DNA from 4 places in the Streptomyces sp. NPDC048436 genome. Region 1 is predicted to be linked to each of the others. Evidence: riboswitches for the same ligand, from Rfam matches in the RefSeq annotation. Region 1 holds a riboswitch; each other region holds the start of a gene.

Region 1 (5,747 bases):
ATCGCTGGCCACCGACAACGGCCGTGGAGCGGGCTCCCTCCTACGCCGGTGCCGCCTTCTTCAGCGGTACCGCGGGGTCCGACGCCGCCTCCGGGGAGAGGCGTGCGCCCGCCTCGATCAGCTTGCGGCCCTGCGCCAGGTCCCGGGGGCGGCCCACCGCCAGGACCGCCACCAGGACCCCGGCCCGCAGCCAGCACACGGTCCAGGCCGCACTCGCGGGGTCGCCCCGCCACACCAGCTCGTCGGCGGAGGCGTGGTGGCCCGCGTACTGCACGAAGCGGCCGAACTGCTCGGACCAGAAGTACGGGACGGGGTCGTACGCCGAAGGGGTCTCGCCGATGATGTTCGCCGCCACCGTGCGCGGGCCCTGGAGCGCGTTGTCCCAGTGATGGACGAGAAGACGCTCGCCATACCTTCCCGAAGGGAAGGAGGAGCAGTCGCCGACCGCGTACACATCGGGTTGCGACGTCCTCAGGTGGTCGTCGGCGAGTACCTCCCGGTGGGCACCCAGGGTGATGCCGGAGCCCGCGAGCCAGTCCGTGGCGGGGCGGGCGCCGATGCCGACGACGACCGCGTCCGCGGGCAGGCGCGTGCCGTCGTCCAGGAGGACGCTGCCGGGCTCGACGCGCCGCACGCGCGCGTGGGTGCGCAGTTCGGCCCCCGAGCCCGCGTACCAGGCGGCCATCGGCGCTGCGACCTCAGCGGGCAGCGCCCCGGCGAGCGGCCGTCCGGCGGCCTCGACGACGGTGACGGCGCAGCCCGCCTCGCGTGCGGCGGTCGCGAACTCGGCGCCGATCCAGCCCGCGCCGACGACCACGATGCGGTGCTGCTCGGCGAGCACGGGCCGCAGCCGTTCGGCGTCGTCGAGGGTGCGCAGGAGGTGGACGCCGGGGACCCCTTCGGCGCCGGGCAGCAGGATCGGTTCGGCGCCGGTGGCGATGACCAGGGCGTCGTAGGGCACCGGGCCGGTGGCCGTGTCCAGCTCGTGGTCGGCCGGGCGCAGGCCCGTGACCTCGTGGCCCAGGCTCAGTTCGATGCCGAGCGCCTCGAAGTCGATGTCGAAGGCGGAGCCCTCCGCCTTGCCGAGCAGCACGGCCTTGGACAGCGGCGGCCTGTCGTACGGCTGATGCGGTTCCGCGCCGATCAGGGTGAGCGCACCGGCGAAACCCTGCTCGCGCAGGGCCACGGCGGTCTGCACCCCGGCCATCCCCGCACCGACGATGACAACCTGCTGTCCTGCCTGCCTCTGCTCGATCACCAGCTCACTCTAGGACGGCGGAAGGTGCCGGTCTCAGGGCGCGGCAGGGAGATCTCTGACACACCGTCACTGCCCGTGCACGGGCAGCTCCCCTACTGCCGTCGGAGGCGACGCGTTAAGGTGGCCGGTGCAGAGCACTCGCGGGAGCCCGGACGCACCGGGCTGAGAGGGAGGCTGGGACGGCCTCCGACCGTACGAACCTGATCCGGGTCATGCCGGCGAAGGGAGGGGCTGGACGCCCATGCATCCATCTTCACCACCCCGTACGACGACTACGGCCGACGTCCTGGTCGTCGGGGGCGGCATCATCGGCCTGGTCACGGCCTGGCGGGCGGCCCAGCGCGGCCTGTCCACCGCGGTCGTGGACCCCGAACCGGGCGGCGGCGCGGCGCAGGTCGCCGCGGGCATGCTGGCCGCCGTCACCGAGCTGCACTACGGCGAGCAGACGCTGCTCGGCCTGAATCTCGCCTCCGCGCGGCGCTATCCGCGGTTCGCGGCGGAGCTGGCCGAGGCGAGCGGCCACGATCTGGGCTACCGCGCGTGCGGCACCCTCGCGGTCGCGCTCGACTCCGACGACCGCGCCCACCTGCGCGAACTGCACGCCCTTCAGCAGCGGTCGGGGCTGGAATCGGAGTGGCTGAGCGGGCGCGAGTGCCGCCGCCTGGAGCCGATGCTCGCGCCGGGTGTACGCGGCGGACTGCGCGTCGACGGCGATCACCAGATCGATCCGCGCAGGCTCGCCGCGGCCCTCCTGGTGGCCTGCGAGCGGGCGGGCGTGGTCTTCCACCGCGCGTGGGCCGAGCGCCTGACGGTCGCAGGCGACCGGGCCACCGGAGTCGTCCTCGCCGACGGCACCGCCCTGGAGGCCGGTCAGACCGTGCTCGCGGCGGGCAGCCTCTCCGGGCGGCTCACCGGCGTCCCGGAGGGCGTCCTGCCGCCCGTTCGCCCGGTGAAGGGGCAGGTGCTCCGGCTCACGGTGCCGGAGCGGTACGCGCCGTTCCTGAGCCGCACCGTGCGCGCCGTGGTGCGCGGCAGCCATGTCTATCTGGTGCCGCGCGAGAACGGCGAGCTCGTCATCGGCGCGACCAGCGAGGAGCTCGGCTGGGACACGACGGTCACCGCGGGCGGCGTGTACGAGCTGCTCAGGGACGCCCACGAACTCATGCCCGGCATCACGGAACTGCCCCTGACGGAGACCCGCGCGGGCCTGCGCCCCGGCTCTCCGGACAACGCGCCGCTGCTCGGCCCGACCGCGCTCCCCGGCCTCCAGCTCGCCACCGGCCACTACCGCAACGGCGTCCTCCTGACGCCCGTCACCGGCGACGTCATGGCGCACGCCCTGACCACCGGCGAACTGCCCGACGAGGCGCGGGTGTTCACTCCCCTGCGCTTCGCCGGCACCCCCCGTACACAGCGCTTCATGGAGCAGCCCGCATGACTCTCCCAGCCGTTACCGCCGTCTCCGTGAACGGAGAAGCACGCGACGTGGCAGCGGGCACCACGCTCGAAGCCCTCGTCGCCACCCTCACCGCGGCCCCGTCAGGCGTGGCCGCCGCGCTCAACGAAACCGTCGTCCCGCGCGCGCGGTGGTCCACCACCCCGCTCGCCGACGGGGACCGCGTCGAGGTCCTCACCGCGGTCCAGGGAGGCTGATCCGACCATGGCAGACGACCCCTTCTTCATCGGCGGGCTCACCCTCTCCTCCCGCCTGATCATGGGTACGGGCGGTGCGCCGAGCCTCGACATCCTTGAGCAGTCCCTCGTCGCCTCCGGGACGGAGCTGACGACGGTCGCGATGCGCCGCCTCGATCCCGGAGTCCAGGGTTCCGTGCTCTCCGTCCTCGACCGGCTCGGCATTCGCGTCCTGCCGAACACGGCGGGCTGTTTCACCGCGGGCGAGGCCGTCCTGACCGCCCGGCTCGCGCGCGAGGCGCTCGGCACCGACCTGGTGAAGCTTGAGGTCATCGCGGACGAGCGCACGCTGCTTCCCGACCCGATCGAGCTCATCGACGCCGCCGAGACCCTGGTCGACGACGGCTTCACGGTCCTTCCGTACACGAACGACGACCCGGTGCTCGCCCGGAAGCTGGAGGACGTGGGCTGCGCGGCGATCATGCCGCTCGGCTCCCCCATCGGCTCCGGGCTCGGCATCCGCAACCCGCACAACTTCCAGCTGATCGTCGAACGCGCGGGCGTGCCGGTGATCCTGGACGCGGGCGCGGGAACGGCGTCCGACGCGGCGCTCGCGATGGAGCTGGGGTGCGCGGGCGTGATGCTCGCCTCGGCCGTGACGCGGGCCCAGGAGCCGGTCCTGATGGCCGAGGCCATGCGGCACGGCGTCGAGGCGGGGCGCCTCGCGTTCCGGGCCGGGCGCATTCCCCGGCGGCACTTCGCCGAGGCGTCGTCCCCCTCCGAGGGGATGGCCCGGCTGGACCCGGAGCGGCCAGCGTTCTGAGCGTCCCGCGCCTGTTACAGCTCGGCTGCAGTCGAGGCCCGAGTCCGACCGGGCGGGCGACCCTGTCAGCGGTGGCTCGTAGACTCCCTGCGTGGACACGACCCTTCAGGACCCGCTCGTCGGCCAGGTGCTCGACGGCCGCTACCGCGTGGACGGGCGGATCGCGGTCGGCGGGATGGCCACGGTCTACCGGGCCGTGGACACCCGCCTCGACCGCGTGCTCGCGCTCAAGGTGATGCACCCGACACTGGCCGCCGACGCCTCGTTCGTCGACCGCTTCATCCGTGAGGCGAAGTCGGTCGCCCGGCTCTCCCACCCGAACGTGGTGGGGGTGTTCGACCAGGGCGCCGACGGCGCGTACGTCTATCTGGCGATGGAGTACATCGCCGGGTGCACGCTGCGTGACGTGCTGCGCGATCGCGGGGCCCTGCAGCCGCGGGCCGCGCTCGACATCCTGGAGCCGGTGCTCGCCGCGCTCGGTGCCGCGCACCGGGCCGGGTTCGTGCACCGCGACATGAAGCCGGAGAACGTCCTCATAGGGGATGACGGCAGGGTCAAGGTCGCCGACTTCGGGCTCGTACGCGCGGTGGACACCGTCACGAACACGACCGGCACGGTCCTTGGGACCGTCTCCTATCTCGCGCCCGAGCAGATAGAACACGGCACGGCGGACACCCGTGTCGACGTGTACGCGTGCGGTGTCGTGCTCTACGAAATGCTGACCGGCGCCAAGCCGCACTCCGGTGAGTCGCCCGCCCAGGTGCTCTACCAGCACCTCCACGAGGACGTACCGCCCCCTTCGGCGGCCGTCCCCGGGCTCGCCGTCCAGCTCGACGAACTGGTGGCCTCCGCCACCGCTCGCACCCCGGACATCCGCCCGTACGACGCGGTGGCGCTCCTCGGGCTGACCAGGGAGGCGCGGGCCGCGCTCTCCGTGGACCAGCTGGACGCGGTGCCGCCGCAGGCGCGGGCGGCCGAGGACGGACACGACAACTCCGCCGACCGTACGAGCGTGATTCCGCGCGCGGTGCGTTCCGTGCAGCTGTCGCTGCCCACGGAGGGCAGCCAAGAACAGGACCAGCAGGACCAGCTCAACCGGACGAGCATTCTGGCGACGCCTCCGCACACTCCCCCGGACACCGCACCCGACCGAAGGCGCCGCTCCAACCCGCGCCGCGGCGTGCTGGCGCTGGTCGCCGCCGTACTGCTCGCCCTGGGCCTCGGAGCGGGCGTCTGGTACATCAACTCCGGCCAGTTCACGAAGGTCCCGCCGCTCCTGGCGAAGACCGAGTCGGCGGCCAAGGGGCGCCTCGGCGAAGCGGGCCTCGACGTGAAGGACGTCAAGCGCGCGTACAGCGACACGGACAAGCGCGGCACGGTCATGGCCACCGACCCCAAGGCGGGCGAGCGCATCCGCAAAAACGACGGGGTCACACTGACCGTCTCCAGGGGCCCCCAGATCGTGAAGGTCCCCGGCCTCGAAGGCACCCCGCTGGCCAAGGCGAAGAGCGAGCTCAAGAACGCGGGCCTCGCCCCCGGCATGACGACCAAGGCCTTCAGTGACGACGTCCCCAGGGGCTCCGTGATCAGCACGGACCCGGAGGCGGGCACCAAGCGCAAGGCGGGCTCCGCCATCGCCATGGTCGTCAGCAAGGGCGCCCAGGTCGAGGTCCCGGACGTCACGGGTGAGTCCAAGGCCGACGCGACCGCCGACCTGGAGGACGCGGGCCTCAAGGTCAAGATCGCCGGCACGCGGGTCCACTCCGACGAGGACAAGGGCGCCGTCGCCCGGCAGTCCCCCGGCGAGGGCAAGACACTCGCCGAGGGAGACACGGTCACGCTGTCGCTCTCCAAGGGCCCCGAGATGGTCGAGGTCCCGGACGTCGAGGGCATGAGCGTCGACGACGCGACGCAGGAGCTGAAGGACGAGGGCTTCGGGGTCGAGAAGGACCGCGGTCTGCTGGGCCTCTTCGGAGACACGGTGAAGGGGCAGTCCGTGGAGGGTGGCGAGGAGGCCCCCAAGGGCTCCACGAT
Region 2 (5,747 bases), on a different contig from region 1:
CCCAACTCGACGACGGGCAGCGCCGGGACCACCTGGATCGCCATCCGGTGCAGTCGATCACCCGCTACTCGGTCCGGGACAACCAGAGCTTCATGCGCCGCCTGAACGGGATGGGCCGGATGAAGCCGGTGGTGGAGCGGCAGGAGTACGCACTGGGCTCGGTCTGTGCCGCGATTCCGATCACCGCGGGCAACACGGCGGCCACAATGGCGATTTCCGTTCCCTCCTGTCAAGCAGACCGGCTGTTGCCTGCGGCTCTGCGCCTGCAAGATGAGATCGGAAGGCTACTGGGGACACTCGCCTTCTCTATCAGCATCTGAAAACTCACTCCTTGTGATCTGATGTGTACGTTGAGCAAGATGCCATGAGTGTCAGGGAGTTGGTTCCTGGCCAGTCGAGGTTTAGCGACGGGGTAGGCGGGCGATGCGCGAGTCGGTCCAGGCAGAGGTCATGATGAACTTCCTCGTTTCCGAGGAGCTGTCCTTCCGCATCCCGGTGGAGCTGCGTTATGAAACCGGCGATCCCTACGCCGTCCGGTTGACCTTCCATCTCCCCGGCGACGCTCCCGTGACCTGGGCCTTCGGGCGCGAGCTGCTGGTCGACGGGGTCCTCAGGGCATGCGGCGACGGGGATGTGCACATCGCGCCCACCGATCCCGAGCTGCTCGAAGAAGCCCTCATCAGGCTTCAGGTAGGCGCGGACCAGGCGCTGTTCCGGGTAGGGATCTTGCCGCTGCTCGCCTTCCTGGACCGTACGGACAAGTTGGTTCCGCTGGGGCAGGAGCGGGCGCTCGCCGACTTCGAGACGCATCTGGACGAGGCGCTGGACCGGATCCTCGCCGAGGAGCAGAGCGCGGGCTGAGCTCCGCATTTCTGACCGAAGCCGCACGGCAGATTGGTGCATTTTGTGGCATCGGCGGTTCAGGCCTTGCGCCGCCGGCCCTTTCCGCCACGGCTCTGCTTGGGGGCTGGGGCTGGGGCTGGGGCCGGGGTGGCACCGTCTCCCGGTCGGTCCGCGAGCCCTGAGCGGGCGGCAGGGGCGGCCCGGCCGGCAGGGGCCGTGCGGGCTGCGGGCGTCGAGCGGTCGGCCGAGACCACCAGGGCGGCCAGCGCCGTCGTCACCGGGACGGAGGCGACCAGGCCGATCGAGCCGACCAGGGTGCGCACGATCTCCTCGGCGACCAACTCGCTGTTGGCCACCGTGCCCACGCTGCTCTGGGCGATCGAGAAGAGCAGCAGCAGCGGCAGCGCGGCGCCCGCGTAGGCCAGGACCAGGGTGTTGACGACCGAGGCGATGTGATCGCGGCCGATGCGGATGGCCGCGCCGTACAGACCGCGCCAGCCCATCGTGGGGTTGGCCTGGTGCAGTTCCCAGACCGCGGACGTCTGGGTCACCGTCACGTCGTCGAGCACGCCGAGCGAGCCGATGATGACGCCGGCGAGCAGCAGGCCGCTCATGTCGATGGACGGGTACAGGCCGTGGATCAGGCCGGTGTTGTCGTCCGTGTTGCCGGTCAGCGAGGCCCAGCCGATGAAGAGCGAGCCGAGGAGCCCGATGAGGAGCAGTGAGATGAGCGTGCCCAGGACCGCGACCGATGTACGCGCCGTGATCCCGTGGCACAGATAGAGCGCGATCAGCATGATGGCGCTGGCTCCGACCACCGCCACGACCAGCGGATTCGAGCCCTGGAGGATCGCCGGCAGGATGAAGAAGGTCAGGACCAGGAAGCTCAACGCCAGTGCGACCAGGGCCATGACGCCGCGCATCCGCCCCACCACGACGACGGCGAGGGCGAAGATCCCGGCGAGCAGCGCCATGGGGAGCTTGCGGTTCACGTCGGTGACCGAGTACTGCAGGGCCTCGGGGGCCGTGGGCTCGTAGGCGACCACCACCTCCTGGCCCTGGCGCAACTGCCGCGGGGAGTCCGGCTGGACGATCTCGATGAAGGTGCGGCCGGTGTCCTTGCCGCTCGTCACCTTGATCGTCGCCTTCTTGCAGATGCCCTTCGCGCGGGATTCCGCGGACTGGCCCTCGGCGGTGGAGGTGTCTCCGTTGGGCGGCGTCTGCGAGGCGTTCACGTCCTTGCAGGGCAGCTCCTCCAGCTTCGCCACCTCGGCCGACTGCGTCTGCCGGTCGAAGCCGACTCCGGTGCGCTCGTGGGACGGTGCGCCCCCTGGCCACAGCACCGCGAGTCCCACGACGACCGCCGCGGCGAAAGGAATCAGCACGGCGGCGATGACCTTGCGCAGATGCTTGGAGACGGGCGCTGCCGGACCATGGCTGTGGGAGTGCCCATGCGGGTCCGGAGGCACGTTCGGGACGGGCGGCTGGGACGGCGGCTGTGTGGTGGTCACTGCCCGATCATCGCAAGAACGGAGGGGGCCCTCTGTTCAGCGCGCCCGACAGGACGCTAGCGTGGAGGCACCTTTGCAATCGCGGGAGCTCGGAGCACCGGGCTGAGAGGGCGCTGACCTCCGTACGAATCGGTATGAATCGTACGGAATTCGCTGCGTCGACCGCCGAACCTGTTACCGGGTAATGCCGGCGTAGGGAGTAGGTCTCATGACCACATCGGACACAGGCACGCCTGCCTCCAGCAGCGACGAGAACGACGGCGACGTCGAGAACACCATCGCGGCGGAGGCCGGGAAGTCCATCGGCTGGCACAAGGCGTATGTCGAGGGTTCGCGCCCCGATCTGCGGGTGCCGGTCCGCCAGGTGCACCTCACCAACGGCAAGGCCGTGACCCTGTACGACACTTCGGGGCCGTACACCGACGAGTCCATCGACACCGACGTCCGCAGGGGCCTGGCGCCCCTGCGCGAGAACTGGATCATCGCCCGCGGCGACACCGAGGAGTACACGGGCCGCCCGCCCCGTCCCGAGGACGACGGCATCAAGCACACCTCGCCGCGCGGGGGCCTGAAGAACCTCGACGCGGTCTTCCCCGGCCGCCCGCGCCAGCCGCGCAGGGGGCGCGCGGGCCAGGCGGTGACGCAACTGGCGTACGCCCGCCGCGGTGAGATCACGCCCGAGATGGAGTTCATCGGGATCCGCGAGAACCTCGACCCCGAGGTCGTGCGCGCGGAGGTCGCCGCGGGCCGCGCGGTGATCCCCGCCAACGTCAACCACCCGGAGATCGAGCCGATGATCATCGGCAAGAAGTTCCTGGTGAAGGTCAACGCCAACATCGGCAACTCCGCGGTCACCTCCTCCATCGAGGAGGAGGTGGACAAGATGACCTGGGCGACCAAGTGGGGCGCCGACACGGTCATGGACCTGTCCACCGGGCGCAATATCCACACCACCCGCGAATGGGTCCTGCGCAACTCCCCCGTCCCCATCGGCACCGTGCCGCTCTACCAGGCACTGGAGAAGGTCGACGGCCAGGCCGAGGCGCTGACCTGGGAGATCTACAAGGACACGGTCATCGAGCAGGCCGAACAGGGCGTGGACTACATGACGGTGCACGCGGGCGTGCGCCTTCCGTACGTCCCGCTGACCGCCAACCGCAAGACCGGCATCGTCTCGCGCGGCGGTTCGATCATGGCGGCCTGGTGTCTCGCGCACCACAAGGAAAGCTTCCTCTACGAGAACTTCGAGGAGCTGTGCGAGATCCTCGCGTCGTACGACGTGACGTACTCGCTCGGCGACGGTCTGCGCCCCGGCTCGATCGCGGACGCCAACGACGAGGCGCAGTTCGCCGAGTTGCGCACCCTCGGGGAACTCAACACGATCGCCAAGCGTCATCACGTACAGACCATGATCGAGGGCCCGGGACATGTCCCGATGCACAAGATCAAGGAGAACATCGACCTTCAGCAGGAGATCTGCGAGGAGGCGCCGTTCTACACGCTCGGCCCGCTGACCACGGACATCGCCCCCGCCTACGACCACATCACCTCCGGCATCGGCGCCGCGATGATCGGTTGGTGGGGCACGGCGATGCTCTGCTATGTCACGCCCAAGGAGCACCTGGGCCTGCCCAACCGGGACGACGTGAAGACCGGCGTCATCACGTACAAGATCGCGGCCCATGCGGCGGACCTCGCCAAGGGGCACCCCGGCGCGCAGGACTGGGACGACGCGCTCTCGGACGCACGCTTCGAGTTCCGCTGGGAGGACCAGTTCAATCTGGCCCTCGACCCGGTCACGGCAAGGGAGTTCCACGACGAGACCCTGCCGGCGGAGCCCGCGAAGACGGCGCATTTCTGCTCGATGTGCGGGCCGAAGTTCTGCAGCATGAAGATCTCGCACGACATCCGGCGTGAGCACGGTGGCTCGCAGGAGGAGATCGTGGCGGGCATGGAGCAGAAGTCCAAGGAGTTCGCGGCGGCCGGAAATCGCGTGTATCTGCCGATCGCCGACTGAGTAGCCGTGCTCGACTGAGTAGCCGTACCCGACCGCGCAGCCGTACGCGCCGTGCTTCGGGCGGGCATTTCGCCCGCCCGAGGCAGCGTCGCGTACTACTCCGGCTTGTGGTCGGGGCCGCCGAAGTCCGGGCTTGAGAAGTCCGGGCTCGAGTAGCTCGGGCGCGATCCCGCCGTGGAACCGCCGTCCGGGCTGCTGAAGCCGGGCCTGTTGTAGCCCAGTTGCGGCATGCGTTTGCCCGGGTCCACCGACGGCGTACGGGCCACGTGCGGCGTCCCCGGATCCGCGAGCGCCTCCCGCAGGAACGGCAGGACGCCGCGCTCCATGAGTGCCTCGCCCCAGGCTTCCCTGGCGCGAACCACCTCCTCGTTCCATTCGCCGTACGAACCGGCTTGCAGTGAGGTGGAGCCGTTGCGCAGGGCCGTCAGGAGCAGACCGACCGCCGCGACCAGGATGCCTCCCGCGGTGAGCGCGCCGAACAGCCATCCCGCGGTGAGCAGGGTGTCCGCGAAGGCGGGCTCGGGGTTGAGCATCTTCAGTATGTAGCCGACGAGCAGGAAGATCGCGGCGGCCGTCCCGGCGAGGACCGGTGCGAGCACCGCGACGACGGCGATGGCCCCCGCCCCCGAAGTCTGGGCGGTGACCTCCCCCATCGTGGTGGCGAGACCGAGGCCACCGGAGCCGGCTTCCGCCGTGCCCTCGGGGCTCCGCTCCCGGATGGATGGTGCGGCAGATCCGCTTTCGCGCAGTTCTTCGCGGACCTTCACATAGTGCGTGTACTCGGTCGTGGCGGCGGCCGTGATCAGCGCAGTGGCGTTCAGAGCCATGGTGCGCAGCTGCTCGGGATTGAGCCGCTCACCCACTGCGGCGAGATCAGGACGATTCGGTGCGGTGCGCAGCGCCTCATCGAGGATCCGCTCGTACTCGGGGCGGTCCTCATTGAGCAGGTGTGGAGCGCTGTTCATGTGCATCCCCCGATGCTCCGTAGGGCTTGGGGGCTCGCATGGGTACGAGCCGTCGGGCAGAAACGGAGGGGAGCCTGCTACGGATAAGCCGATGGTAGAGCCGTGAAGGCACGCGGTGACAGGGGGTTTCCGGAAATAGGCCCCCTGGCCAGCGTGATCCTGTAGTGGTGCGCCTGCCCGGTGAACGCTCAGTTATCCAAGGGCAGTTGGCAGACCAGCAGCTTTCCGGCCATGGTCACCCCGCCGTCCATGGCGATGGCAAGGCCGCCCGCGTAGATGTGCGGTCCCTCGATGACCGGACCGCCGCCGTCCGAGTCGTCCTCGGAGCCGACGTCGCCGAGCAGATACGGGATGGGGCTGTGGCCATGGACGACGCGGTGGCCGCCGTACATGTCGAGGAGTTCCCGTACG
Region 3 (5,747 bases), on a different contig from region 1:
GCGGCGGCTTGTCGAGCGTGATCAGGAACCCGAAGCCGACCGTCACCGCGGAGACGCCGAGCGGCAGCATCAGCAGGGCGTCGAAGCCGCGCACCAGCCGCCCCGCCCTGCGCGTCAGCGCCGCGGCGGCGAGCCCGCCGATCAGCAGGGCGATGGCGGTGGCGGCGAGCGCGTACTGAAGCGAATTCCAGATCGCGTCGATCGGCGGGACGAGGAACGCGCCGCCGTCCGCCGAGGTCAGCTCCTTGTAGTACGTGAAGCCGTAGCCGTCGGGGGTGCTCAGCGAGCGCTCGATCAGGACGCCGAGCGGCAGCAGGATGAGTACGGCGATGGTGAGCATGACACCGCCGAGCAGCGCCCACTGGCCCGCCCCGCGTGGCCGCCGCGCGGCCGTGGAGGCGTCGACCAGCTTCAGGGCGGTCTCCCGGCGGCGCACGGTCCACGCGTGCACGGCGAGGATGACGCCGACCGCGGCGAACTGCACGATCGTCAGGACGGCGGCTGTCGGCAGGTCGAGGAGCTGGGCGGTCTGCCGGTAGATCTCGACTTCGAGCGTCGAGTACGCGGGTCCGCCGAGGATCTGTACGACGCCGAAGGAGGTGAAGGTGAACAGAAAGACCATGAGCGCCGCGGCGGCGACGGCGGGTCCGAGCGCGGGCAGTGTCACCGTCCGCCAGGCCCGCCACCGCGAGGCGCCGAGCATCCGCGCGGCCTCTTCCTGGCGCGGGTCGAGCTGCGACCAGAGCCCGCCCACCGTGCGTACGACGACGGCGTAATTGAAGAAGACATGAGCGAGCAGGATCGCCCACACGGTCGTGTCGAGCCGCACCCCCCACATCTCGTCGAGCAGCCCGCCGCGCCCGAGCAGCGCGAGGAACGCGGTCCCGACGACGACCGTCGGCAGCACGAACGGAACCGTGACGACCGCCCGCAGAATCTGCTTGCCCCTGAAATCGAAGCGCGCGAAGACATACGCGCCGGGGAGCGCGACGAGGAGAGTGAGCGCCGTCGACGCGAGCGCCTGCCAGGTGGTGAACCACAGCACGTGCCGCACGTCGGACTGCCCGATGACGTCCGCGATCCGCCCGAACTGCCACTGGCCGCCCACCTTCAGGCCGCGCGCGACGATCGCGGCGACCGGATAGGCGAAGAAGACCGCGAAGAACGCGACGGGCACGGCCATCAGGCCGAGCCGAGCCGCGCTCCCGCGCGGGAGCCCCTTACGGGACCCCTTTACTTCAGTACGAGCGAGGTCCACGACTTGACCCACTGATCACGGTTGTCGGCGATCTTCCCCGGCTCCATGGTCTCCGGGTGGTCGATCTTCACCCCGTGCTTGACGAACAGCTCGGGCAGCTCGGCGGTCTTCCGCACCGGGTTGACGAACATGTTCAGCGGCATGTCGTCCTGGAACTCGGTGCTGATCAGGAAGTCGAGCAGCGCCTTGCCGCCCTTCTCGTTCTTGGCGTTGCTGAGCAGCCCCGCGTACTCGACCTGCCGGAAGCAGGTGCCGGTCGCGACGCCGGTCGGCGCCTCCTTGGGCTGCGGCTTGGCGTAGAGCACCTCGACGGGCGGCGACGAGGCGTACGAGACGACGAGCGGCCGCTCGCCCTTGGCCTTCTTGCCGCCGGCGGACCCGGAGAACTCCTCGTTGTAGGCCTGCTCCCAGCCGTCGACGACCTTGACGCCGTTGGCCTTGAGCTTCTTCCAGTAGCCCTGCCATCCGTCGTCGCCGTACTTCGCGGCGGTGCCGAGGACGAACCCGAGGCCGGGCGAGGAGGTCGCGGCGTTCTCGGTCACGAGGAGGTTCTTGTACGCGGGCTTGGCGAGGTCCTCGAAGGACTTCGGCGGCGCCAGCTTCTTGTCGGCGAAGTACTTCTTGTCGTAGTTGACGCAGATGTCGCCGCTGTCGACGGGTGTCACGCGATGCTTGTCCTGATCGACGCGGAACTGCGACATGACCTGGTCCGAGCCCTTGGCCTCGTACGACTGGAAGAGGCCGTTGTCGAGCGCACGCGAGAGCAGTGTGTTGTCGACGCCGAAGAAGACGTCGCCCTGCGGATTGTCCTTCGACAGAATCGCCTTGTTCACGGCGGCTCCGGCGTCACCGTCCTTGAGGACGTTGACCTTGTAGCCGGAGCTCTTCTCGAACGCCTTCAGTACGTCCTTGGAGACGTTGAAGGAGTCATGACTGACAAGCGTGACGCTCTTGGACGCAGTCTTGTCGCCGCTGCTGTCGGACGAGCCGCCGCACGCGGAGAGCGCGACAAGCCCGAGGGCCACCGCGACCGCGGTGACCGTGACCTTCTTGGTGGTGGTGCTCACTGAGTTCATTCCTCCTGGAGTGACCAGGAAGAGACGCGGCCCTGCCCGCGGACCGGATCGAACCGGTCCCCGGGCAGGGCGCAACAGCTTGAGTGGCGTCCGAACTTCCTACCCGGAATGACCCGGGCAAGGTTCAGAGGGTCTGCGGCCAACCTGTCCTTGGTGCCGCACTCTCAGCGCTGTGGCGCTCCCCTGTCGGAATATGAAGATGTGTCCCGGCTATGAAGTTGTGTTCCGGCCAGACTAACGCTCGGACGCGGCGAGCTGACCGCACGCCCCGTCGATCTCCTGGCCACGAGTGTCACGAACCGTGACAGGTACCCCATGGGCGGCGATGGCGTCCACGAAGGCCTTCTCGTCCTCGGGCCGCGAGGCGGTCCACTTCGAACCCGGCGTCGGGTTCAGCGGGATCAGGTTCACGTGAACGGGCTTGTTCTTGAGCAGCCGCCCGAGACGGTCACCGCGCCAGGCCTGGTCGTTGATGTCGCGGATCAGCGCGTACTCGATGGAGAGGCGGCGCCCCGACTTGGCGGCGTACTCCCATCCGGCATCCATGACCTCGCGCACGTTCCACCGTGTGTTGACGGGCACGAGGGTGTCGCGGAGCTCGTCGTCGGGTGCGTGCAGCGAGATGGCGAGGCGGCACTTGAAGCCCTCGTCGGCGAACCGGTGGATGGCGGGCACCAGACCGACCGTGGACACGGTGATGCCACGCTGCGAGAGCCCCACACCGTCCGGCTCGGGATCCGTCAGCCTGCGAATGGCGCCCGTCACGCGGTTGTAGTTGGCGAGCGGCTCGCCCATCCCCATGAAGACGATGTTCGAGAGCCGCGCGGGCCCACCCGGGATCTCCCCGTCCCGCAGAGCGCGCATCCCGTCCACAATCTGATGCACGATCTCGGCGGTCGACAGATTCCGGTCGAGCCCGGCCTGCCCCGTCGCACAGAACGGACAGTTCATCCCGCACCCGGCCTGCGACGAGATGCACATCGTGACGCGGTCGGGATAGCGCATGAGCACGGACTCGACGAGCGTCCCGTCGAAGAGGCGCCACAGCGTCTTGCGGGTGGTGTCGTCGTCACAGCTGATGTGCCGCACCACGGACATCAGCTCGGGAAGCAGCGCCTCCTGCAGCTTCGCGCGCGAACCGGCGGGAATGTCGGTCCACTGCTCCGGGTCGTGCGCGTACCGCGCGAAGTAGTGCTGCGAGAGCTGCTTGGCGCGAAACGGTTTCTCGCCGGCGGCGGCGACGGCTTCCTTGCGCTCGGCGGGCGTGAGGTCGGCGAGATGCCGCGGCGGCTTCTTGGCTCCGCGGGGCGCGACGAAGGTGAGTTCTCCGGGTACAGGCATGGTCCATCCAGTGTCGCAGACATACGACAAGGGGCCCGCCGCCCTGTGGACAACGAACCCCTCACGCGCATGGACGCAGGCCAGCCCTCAGCCGGACCCCACGAAAATGACCAGCAGCAGCCACACCACCGGCGCCGTCGGCAGCAGCGAGTCCAGTCGGTCCATGATGCCGCCATGGCCCGGCAGCAGCGTGCCCATGTCCTTGATGCCGAGGTCACGCTTGATCATGGACTCGCCGAGGTCACCGAGCGTCGCGCTCGCGGCGACCGCCAGGCCGATGAGCAGGCCCTGCCACCACGCGCCGCCGTCGATCAGGAACTCCATGCACAGCGCGCCCGCCGCCATCGCGAACGTCACCGCGCCGACCAGGCCCTCGCGGGTCTTGCCGGGGCTGATGCGCGGGGCGAGCTTGTGCTTGCCGAAGCGCCAGCCGATCGCGTACGCCCCGGTGTCGCTGACGACGGTCAGGAGCAGGAACGTGAGCACCCGCTGGGCGCCGTCGTCCGCGGTGAGCATCAGCGCCACGAACGTCGCGAGGAACGGGACGTAGAACGCCGCGAAGACGCCCGCCGTGACGTCCTTCAGATAGCCCTCGGGCGGCTCGGTCATCCGCCAGACGAGCACCGCGAGCGCGGTGAGCGCCATGGCGACCCAGGCGCCCTCGGTCCCGCGGACGTACCCGGCGACGACCATCGCGGCGCCGCCCACCGCGAGCGGGACCAGCGGCGCCTTGATCTGCTTGCGCTCCTGGAGCCGCGAGGTGAGCTCCCAGAGACCGACCACGACGGCGACCGCTATGACGCCGATGAAGACGGCCTTCACGATGAAGAGCGACGCGACGATCACCGCGCCGAGCCCCACGCCGACTCCTATGGCCGCCCCGAGATCACGGCCCGCGCTCTTCTTCTGCGGCGCTTTGGGCGCTTGAGGCGCTCGCGGCGCCTCGGGGGCGGGCTGTGATGCGCTGGCCATGGGCTCCTGGGGTACATCAGGCACGTCAGGCATGTCGGGCACGATGGGCATGGGCTGCGTCTCTGCTGGATACAGGGCGTCATGCGCATCGTACGCGGGACCTGCCGGGGCAGCCCCTTGAGCAGGGCCCTGGTCGGGCGGCCCCCAGTACCCGGCTCTGGGAGGCGCCCCCCAGGAAGAGTCGTTCACGGATCGGATTCCTCAGTCCTCAGACTTCGAGCCCTCAGACCTCGAGCAGCTCGGCTTCCTTGTGCTTGAGCAGCTCGTCCACCTGAGCGACGTACTTCGCGGTGGTGTCGTCGAGCTCCTTCTCCGCGCGACGGCCCTCGTCCTCGCCGATGTCGCCGTCCTTGATCGCCTTGTCGATCGCTTCCTTGGCCTTGCGGCGGATGGAGCGGATCGAGATCTTGGAGTCCTCGGCCTTGGTCTTGGCGACCTTGATGTACTCCTTGCGGCGGTCCTGCGTCAGCTCGGGGAACGTCACCCGGATGATGTTTCCATCATTGCCGGGGTTGACGCCGAGGTCGGAGTCGCGGATCGCCTGTTCGATGTTGCGCAGCGCGCTCTTGTCGAACGGGGTCACCACGGCCATCCGCGGCTCGGGCACCGAGAACGAGGCCAGCTGGTTGATCGGCGTAAGGGCGCCGTAGTAGTCGGCCACGATCTTGTTGAACATCGCCGGGTGCGCACGGCCTGTGCGAATCGCGGCGAAGTCCTCCTTGGCGACCACGACGGCCTTCTCCATCTTCTCCTCGGCCTCGAGGAGGGTCTCTTCGATCACCACTTGCTCCTGCGTGTTGTGAGTGGGCTGGGGGCGCCCCCACACGGTGAAGTAGGGGGAGTCCATGGGGCGTCGGCTGCGTCGCGTCTCTTTCCCTGCACCGTGTCCGACCGGCAGGGCTTTGTCCATCCCTCGGGAGGCGTCCCCGAGTTCAGGCGCGGGTGCCCTCGTCGCCCACGAGTGTGCCGATCTTCTCACCCTTGACGGCACGGGCGATATTGCCTGCGGCGAGCAACTCGAAGACCAGGATGGGCAGCTTGTTGTCGCGGCACAGCGTGATCGCCGTCATGTCGGCGACCTTCAGGTCGCGGGTGATGAC
Region 4 (5,747 bases), on a different contig from region 1:
CGGGATGCGCTGCTGGCCGGGTACGAAGACGCAGCCGCCGTCGGTGTCGTAGGTGAAGCCGTGGTAGCCGCACACCACCCGGTCGCCGTCCAGCCGGCTCGGTGCCTGCGACAGCGGGAAGCGCCGGTGCACGCAGCGCTCGGCCATCGCAACCGCCCGGCCGCCCTCGGTGCGGTACAGCAGGATCGGCTCCCCGAGCACGGTGCGTCCGAGCAGCTCGCGCCCGACCTCGCGGCCGTAGGCGGCGACGTACCACTGATCGCGAACGAAAGCAGTCATGAGCATTCCCTTGTGAGTGTGGGGCGGGCCGGGCTGCCACATAGACGTATGTCAGGCCTTCGCCGACAAGCCGAGTGGTGCCCGGGCATCGACCGGTGCTGACCATCGTGCGACCGGCCGGACCGGGCCACCAGGGGCCTTTCCGGATGCCGGGAAACATCTGCGAAACACGCGCAACGCCGCCGCGGCGGCGGCAGGCAATACGGCGTGAGCACCGTGGTGTGGTGTGGTCGGCTCGCGGCACGGTGTGGGCGGGGAGCCGGCGCTCAGGCGGAGTTGCGGAGTGCGGCAGGCTTCAGGCCCTGGGTGCGGCCATGACGCGGGAGATCGCACGGGCGCTGGTACAGACAAGCCGGGCCAGTGAGTTCGGGGAGCTGCTGCCATGGCGCACGACGAGTGAGACGGCGGCGATCACCGCACCGTCGCTGCCGTGCACCGGGGCGGCGACCGACAGGGCGTCCATGGTGACCTGGCGGTCGCTGGCCGCGTAGCCGTTGGTCCGCGTCTCGGCCAGCATGCGACGCAACGCACGCGGATCGATGACCGTGCGAGGCGTGAAGCGCTCGAAGGGGCCGGCAAGCACCTGGTCCTGCACGTCAACGGGGGCGTGCGCGAGCAGCACAAGCCCGACGCCGGTGGCTGTGAGGGCGAAGCGTCCTCCCACGCGTGTCAGTACGGGGACCGCGCCGGACCCCGCAATGCGCTCCACGAAGACGAGCTCGGTGCCCTCGCGCACCGCGAGCTGCACGTTCTCGCGGGTGATCTGGGAAAGATCCTCCAGGAACGGCAGCGCACACTCTCGCAGCCCCTGGCCCCGCGGGGCGAGCGAGCCGACTTCCCACAGCCTCAGGCCCACGCGGTAGCAGCCGTTGGCGCCGCGCTCCAACGCGCCCCAGGACATCAATTCGCCCAGCATCCGGTGCACGGTCGACACGGGCAGCCCGGACCGCCGGGACAGTTCGCTCAGCGTCATCTCCCGGCAATCCGCGCTGAACGCGCCGAGGATCTGCAGCGCGCGGCCCAGCACGGGCCCCGTACCGGACTGGGAACCACGGCGGGGCGTCGCAGGTCGCTCTGCCGGGGCCACCGGCGACGGTCCGCGCTCGCCCTGGCCGGGTTGCTGTGTGAGGGAGTGTTCCACCGGCGCCCCCGCTGCTTCCCATCGCTGAGCCCCAGCCGGGGCGGATCACTTGACGGCTGCTTTCTCCACCGTGCCGGTCAGTGTGCAGCAAGGCAGAAGCCGCGTCGAGACCCACGCAGGCGGCACGGTGGCAGGCCGTCGGCCCGGACCGGTCCTGACCGTCCAGTGGCAGGCATCCTCGCTGAGGGACTCCGAGCCCGCCCGGCCACGGCACGACACACCTCGGCGAGACCGCCCCGACCGCGTGGGTTAGCCTTGCCGACGCAATCCGACACGGGGTGCCCCGACCAGCGGGGCTGAGATCACACCCGTCGAACCTGAACCAGTTAGCACTGGCGGAGGGATGTCATTCATGTCATTGCCGCATGCTCCGAACGGCCCGGCGGACACCGGCCGGCGGTCCGTCTTCGATGGGCGGATGCCCGCGGCCCCCGGTGACCTGCGCGTCGAGACCCGCGGGATCGCCCCGGTCCCCGAGTCGCACCGCTACGGCGAGCCGGCACGGCTGTTCACGGTGTGGTTCGCCCCGAACCTGACGATGACAGGCGTCTTCACCGGCACGATCGGCATCGCCCTCGGTCTTGATTTCACCACCGCGCTGGTGGCCGTCGTGCTGGGGACGGTCGTCGGTGCCGTGCCCACCGCTTACCTGGGGACGTGGGGCGGTCTGACGGGGGCAGGGCAACTGCCGCTGGCGCGGCTCGCGTTCGGCCGGGCCGTTGCCGTGCCGGGTGTGCTGCAGTGGCTGTCGTCGGTCGCGTGGGACGCGCTCATCGGCCTGTTCGGCGGGGACGCGCTGGCCCGTTTGTGCGGCTGGCCGTTCTGGGTGGGCGTACTGGTGATGATGCTGGGGCAAGGCGTACTCGGCGTGTTCGGCTACGAGGCGATACACCGACTGCAGAAGGTCATGACCTTCGTGCTGGCAGCGGCCTTCGCCGCGCTTGCCCTCAAGCTCCTCGACGGTGTCCACCCCGCCACCGCCGCGTCGGTGCACGGATCCGACCGCGCGGGCGCGTTCGTTCTCACCAGCACCATCGCGCTCAGCCTCGCACTGTCCTGGGCCCCCTACGCCAGCGACTTCAGCCGTTACCTACCGCGTTCGGCCTCCCGGCCGCGCATGTTCTGGTGCACGCTGCTCGGCGTATCGGCCTCCTTCGTGGCGGTCCAGGCGCTCGGGCTGTGGGGTGCGTCAATCTTCACCGACCAGACCGCGAAGGGCGTCGATGAACTGCTGGGTGGTGGCGCACTCGGCGCGTTCGGGCTGCTGGCCGTCGCGTTGGCCGCGCTGTGCAGCAATGCGATGAACGACTACAGCGGCTCACTGGCCCTCCAGACGGTCGGGGTGCGCATCTCGCGGCCGCTGGCGGCGGGCCTCGCTGCCGTGCTCGGCTTCCCGCTGGTGCTGTGGATGCACGCAGCGGATACCGCGGCGCGTTTCCAGAATGTGCTGCTGTTCGTCGGCTACTGGATCCCGGGGTTCGTGGCGGTGGTGGCCGTCGACTGGTTCGCACGCGCCCGCGCTCGAGGCGGAGCTCCGTTCGAGCTGGCTGCCGAGAGCGCCCGCCCACAGCCGTGGTGGCCCGCCCTCGCGGCGTTCGTTGCCGCCTTCGGCGCCGCGGTGCCGTTCATGGACACGAGCCTGTACGTGGGGCCGGTGGCCGCGGCGTTGCACGCCGCGGACCTCGCCTACTACGTCGCGTTCATCGCGGCGCTCGTCGTGTACACGCCCCTGCGGCTACGCCGTCGAGCGGCCGGCCGCTGACCACGACGACGTGGCGGCGAGGGCAGTGAGGTACGCCTCGTGCGCGTGGCCGGGGTCCTCGACGGGGCGGATCTCCGGCAGGGTGTCGTGCAGGCGCCGCCCAAGGAGCTGGGCGGGGACGGTGAGGGCGCAAACCCCGAGGAACTCTTCGCGATCGGGTACGCCACCTGTTTCGCCACGACGCTGGACCTGGTGGGCATCGCGGCGAACTCAAGGCGGAAGACGCGGAGGTCGACTCGGCGGTTTCACTGATCCCGGTCGACGGCGGCCGCTTCAAGCTCGGTGTCGAGCTGCGGGTCACGCTGCCGTCGGTCACCGAGGCGCAGGCGGTCGAGCTGGTCGAGGTGGCCTGCCCACCAAGTCTGCCCGTACTCCAATGCCACGCGCGACTACATCGACGTAGCGCTGGTGGTCAACGGCACACCACTGTGAACACCGTCAGGCAACGTTCGCCCTACAGGCGGGTGTTATCGGGCAATCTGCCTGCCGGGCCCGCAAGGCCGTGGCGTCGCCCGGACTATGTCGGCGTACCGCCGGGCGCCGGGATGACGCCGAGTTGCTGGAGGAAGCCGAGAAGGTCCTTGTCGGACCACTTCTCCGCGAGCCTGCCGTTCTCGATGCGGTGAATCACCGTCGCCGTCATCGTGAGCTGGTTTCCGGTGGCCGGGATGCCCGGCAGGTCCCTTTCGTGCACTCCACGGGCCGTCATCCGGGTCACCACTTTGTCGCCTTCCGCGATCTGGTCCTCGATCTCATGAGTCCCGGGAGTGGCCTCCCAGAAGACTCGGAACGCCTGCTTGAGCCCCTCGCGACCGGGCCCGAGCCCTGGGAACGGTGGCGGGGAGTGGTCCTGGTAGTTCTCGGCCACGAGTTCGTCCATGGCCTCCACGTTGCCCTTGTCGATCTCCGCGTAGAAACGGCGAACCAACCTCTTGTTCTCTTCGGTCGACACGGGACTCCCCTACGCGCGTTTCGTACCACCGGACCTGGCGCACACGACCGGCAGCATGACCCGCCCGGCCTCGGGGCCGCGCGTACGCCGCGCCGAGCTTCCGTGTGTGTCACCCGGAAGCATCCATGCGGTAGCGGTAGCTGTAGTGGCCGTAACCCCGGCAAGTGCCGCTTTCCGGAGCAAGCCTGCGAAGAGCTGGCGGAAGCGTCGCCCGCAGGGGGCTTTCACCATCGGGGTCCGCCACAGATCACGGGAGGCGGCCACGGCGAGTGATGCCGCTGTTCGAATCGACGTAGGGCACAGGCAATGGTGGTGCGCCGCCGCGTCCGCGCCCCGGACCGCCCGGGCTCAGCCCAGCGCGTCCATCAGGGCGGTGATGTAGGCATCCAGCCGCTCTTCCACTGCTCGCGTCGTCAGCTCCGTCCTCCCTGCCTCCCGCCACAGCCGCGCCACCACCTGCACCTCTTCCGAGGACGCCAGCCCGTCCCGCACCTGCCAGTACAGCCGCTCGCTCGTGGCCGCCGCCAGCACCCCGCCGGCCTCCTCGTACGCCTCAGCGAACCGCAGCCCCCACTCCGGTCCGTGCAGCAGCGCGAGATTGGTGGAGCAGTGCGCGACATCCAGGTCCGCCGGTCCCCAGGAGGCCGCTGCCCAGTCGACGACGCCGGTGATCCGGGGATCTGCCGGGCTTGAGGGCGGCACGTCGAACAGCACGTTGCCGGGTTGGAAGTCCCGGTGTAGGAACCGCCCCTCATAGGGCGGCGCGGGCTGGCGGATCACGTCGATCGCCGCTGCCCATGCGGCCGCGTCGGCGCCCTTAGGCGTCACGACGGTGTCGGCGGTCGTCAACGCCACATACTCCCCGTGCCGCTCAGCCGGTCGCAACGCGTGGATCGCCACGAGTTGACGGGCCAGCACAGGGACGCGCGTCTCCAATCCCTCATCGTCGAGGACCGTCCGGCCCGCCAGATGTGTCATGAGGAGCGACGGGTACTCGCAATGCGCAGCGGTCGGATCAACCGCGACCAGTCCAGGAGCCGGCACTCCGGTCCCCTTGAGCAGGGTCAGGGCGCCGGCTTCCCGGTCCAGCCCGTCCTCGGCGCGCTCCACATAGAACGGATCGACGAAGCTCCGCAACACCAGGTCACGCGTGCTGCCGTCCCGCGCGCCGACGGTCAGCCGCCGTATTTCGGCAGTGATGCCGCCGTGCAGCACCTCGGTTTTGACGATCCGTTCGCCGACCTCCAGGTGCCGGCTCACCCAAGCCAGGGTCAACGGTCGGACAGCCGCCGCCTCATCGTGTTCTGTCACCGTGGCACCACATCATCCGGACGCGGCCCGCGCAAAACCTTTGTCGGAGGCGATATCAACGCTGTTCTGTTCCTCGCGTCCGACGGCTTGCGTGTCCACCGCCGGGAAAGCCCGCAGGCACCACTGCCAAGGGTGCCGGGAGGGGGGCGGGGCGCCGGTGCGGTTCAGTCGCCTCGACTGCCCCAGCAGCCCCAGGTGGTCCAAGTCGTACGGTGGCGAGGCGACTTGAGCACGAGTGAGCCGTTTGCAGGTGATGGGAGGAGTTCCCTGTGACTGGGTTCCGGGCGGCGGTGGATTGTTGC

What was found. A riboswitch is a leader RNA that binds a small molecule or an ion and turns the genes downstream of it on or off. The one in region 1 is predicted to bind thiamine pyrophosphate.
Region 2: it holds a riboswitch for thiamine pyrophosphate, as region 1 does, so the genes downstream of both, thiC (phosphomethylpyrimidine synthase ThiC) here and thiO (glycine oxidase ThiO) in region 1, are expected to answer to the same signal.
Region 3: it holds a riboswitch for thiamine pyrophosphate, as region 1 does, so the genes downstream of both, ACGFX9_RS18090 (thiamine ABC transporter substrate binding subunit) here and thiO (glycine oxidase ThiO) in region 1, are expected to answer to the same signal.
Region 4: it holds a riboswitch for thiamine pyrophosphate, as region 1 does, so the genes downstream of both, ACGFX9_RS32990 (purine-cytosine permease family protein) here and thiO (glycine oxidase ThiO) in region 1, are expected to answer to the same signal.

What each region holds. Positions count from the first base shown of each region.
Region 1 is NZ_JBICXP010000001.1:396,749-402,495, forward strand. Features, by position in the region: gene ACGFX9_RS01865 (NAD(P)/FAD-dependent oxidoreductase) at 41-1,207, opposite strand; TPP riboswitch at 1,389-1,502, shown strand; gene thiO (glycine oxidase ThiO) at 1,500-2,696, shown strand; gene thiS (sulfur carrier protein ThiS) at 2,693-2,911, shown strand; gene ACGFX9_RS01880 (thiazole synthase) at 2,919-3,713, shown strand; gene pknB (Stk1 family PASTA domain-containing Ser/Thr kinase) at 3,805-5,747, shown strand, end outside.
Region 2 is NZ_JBICXP010000014.1:27,433-33,179, forward strand. Features, by position in the region: gene ACGFX9_RS33680 (IclR family transcriptional regulator) at 1-320, shown strand, start outside; gene ACGFX9_RS33685 (SsgA family sporulation/cell division regulator) at 424-861, shown strand; gene ACGFX9_RS33690 (YibE/F family protein) at 921-2,354, opposite strand; TPP riboswitch at 2,426-2,570, shown strand; gene thiC (phosphomethylpyrimidine synthase ThiC) at 2,563-4,371, shown strand; gene ACGFX9_RS33700 (hypothetical protein) at 4,467-5,342, opposite strand; gene ACGFX9_RS33705 (metallophosphoesterase) at 5,525-5,747, opposite strand, start outside.
Region 3 is NZ_JBICXP010000004.1:708,569-714,315, reverse strand. Features, by position in the region: gene ACGFX9_RS18095 (ABC transporter permease) at 1-1,183, opposite strand, end outside; gene ACGFX9_RS18090 (thiamine ABC transporter substrate binding subunit) at 1,234-2,334, opposite strand; TPP riboswitch at 2,413-2,529, opposite strand; gene rlmN (23S rRNA (adenine(2503)-C(2))-methyltransferase RlmN) at 2,569-3,675, opposite strand; gene ACGFX9_RS18080 (phosphatidate cytidylyltransferase) at 3,763-4,836, opposite strand; gene frr (ribosome recycling factor) at 4,871-5,428, opposite strand; gene pyrH (UMP kinase) at 5,580-5,747, opposite strand, start outside.
Region 4 is NZ_JBICXP010000013.1:119,370-125,116, forward strand. Features, by position in the region: gene ACGFX9_RS32980 (Rieske 2Fe-2S domain-containing protein) at 1-279, opposite strand, end outside; gene ACGFX9_RS32985 (IclR family transcriptional regulator) at 575-1,306, opposite strand; TPP riboswitch at 1,685-1,781, shown strand; gene ACGFX9_RS32990 (purine-cytosine permease family protein) at 1,773-3,182, shown strand; gene ACGFX9_RS32995 (hypothetical protein) at 3,222-3,434, shown strand; gene ACGFX9_RS33000 (hypothetical protein) at 3,428-3,565, opposite strand; gene ACGFX9_RS33005 (ester cyclase) at 3,700-4,134, opposite strand; gene ACGFX9_RS33010 (phosphotransferase family protein) at 4,483-5,445, opposite strand.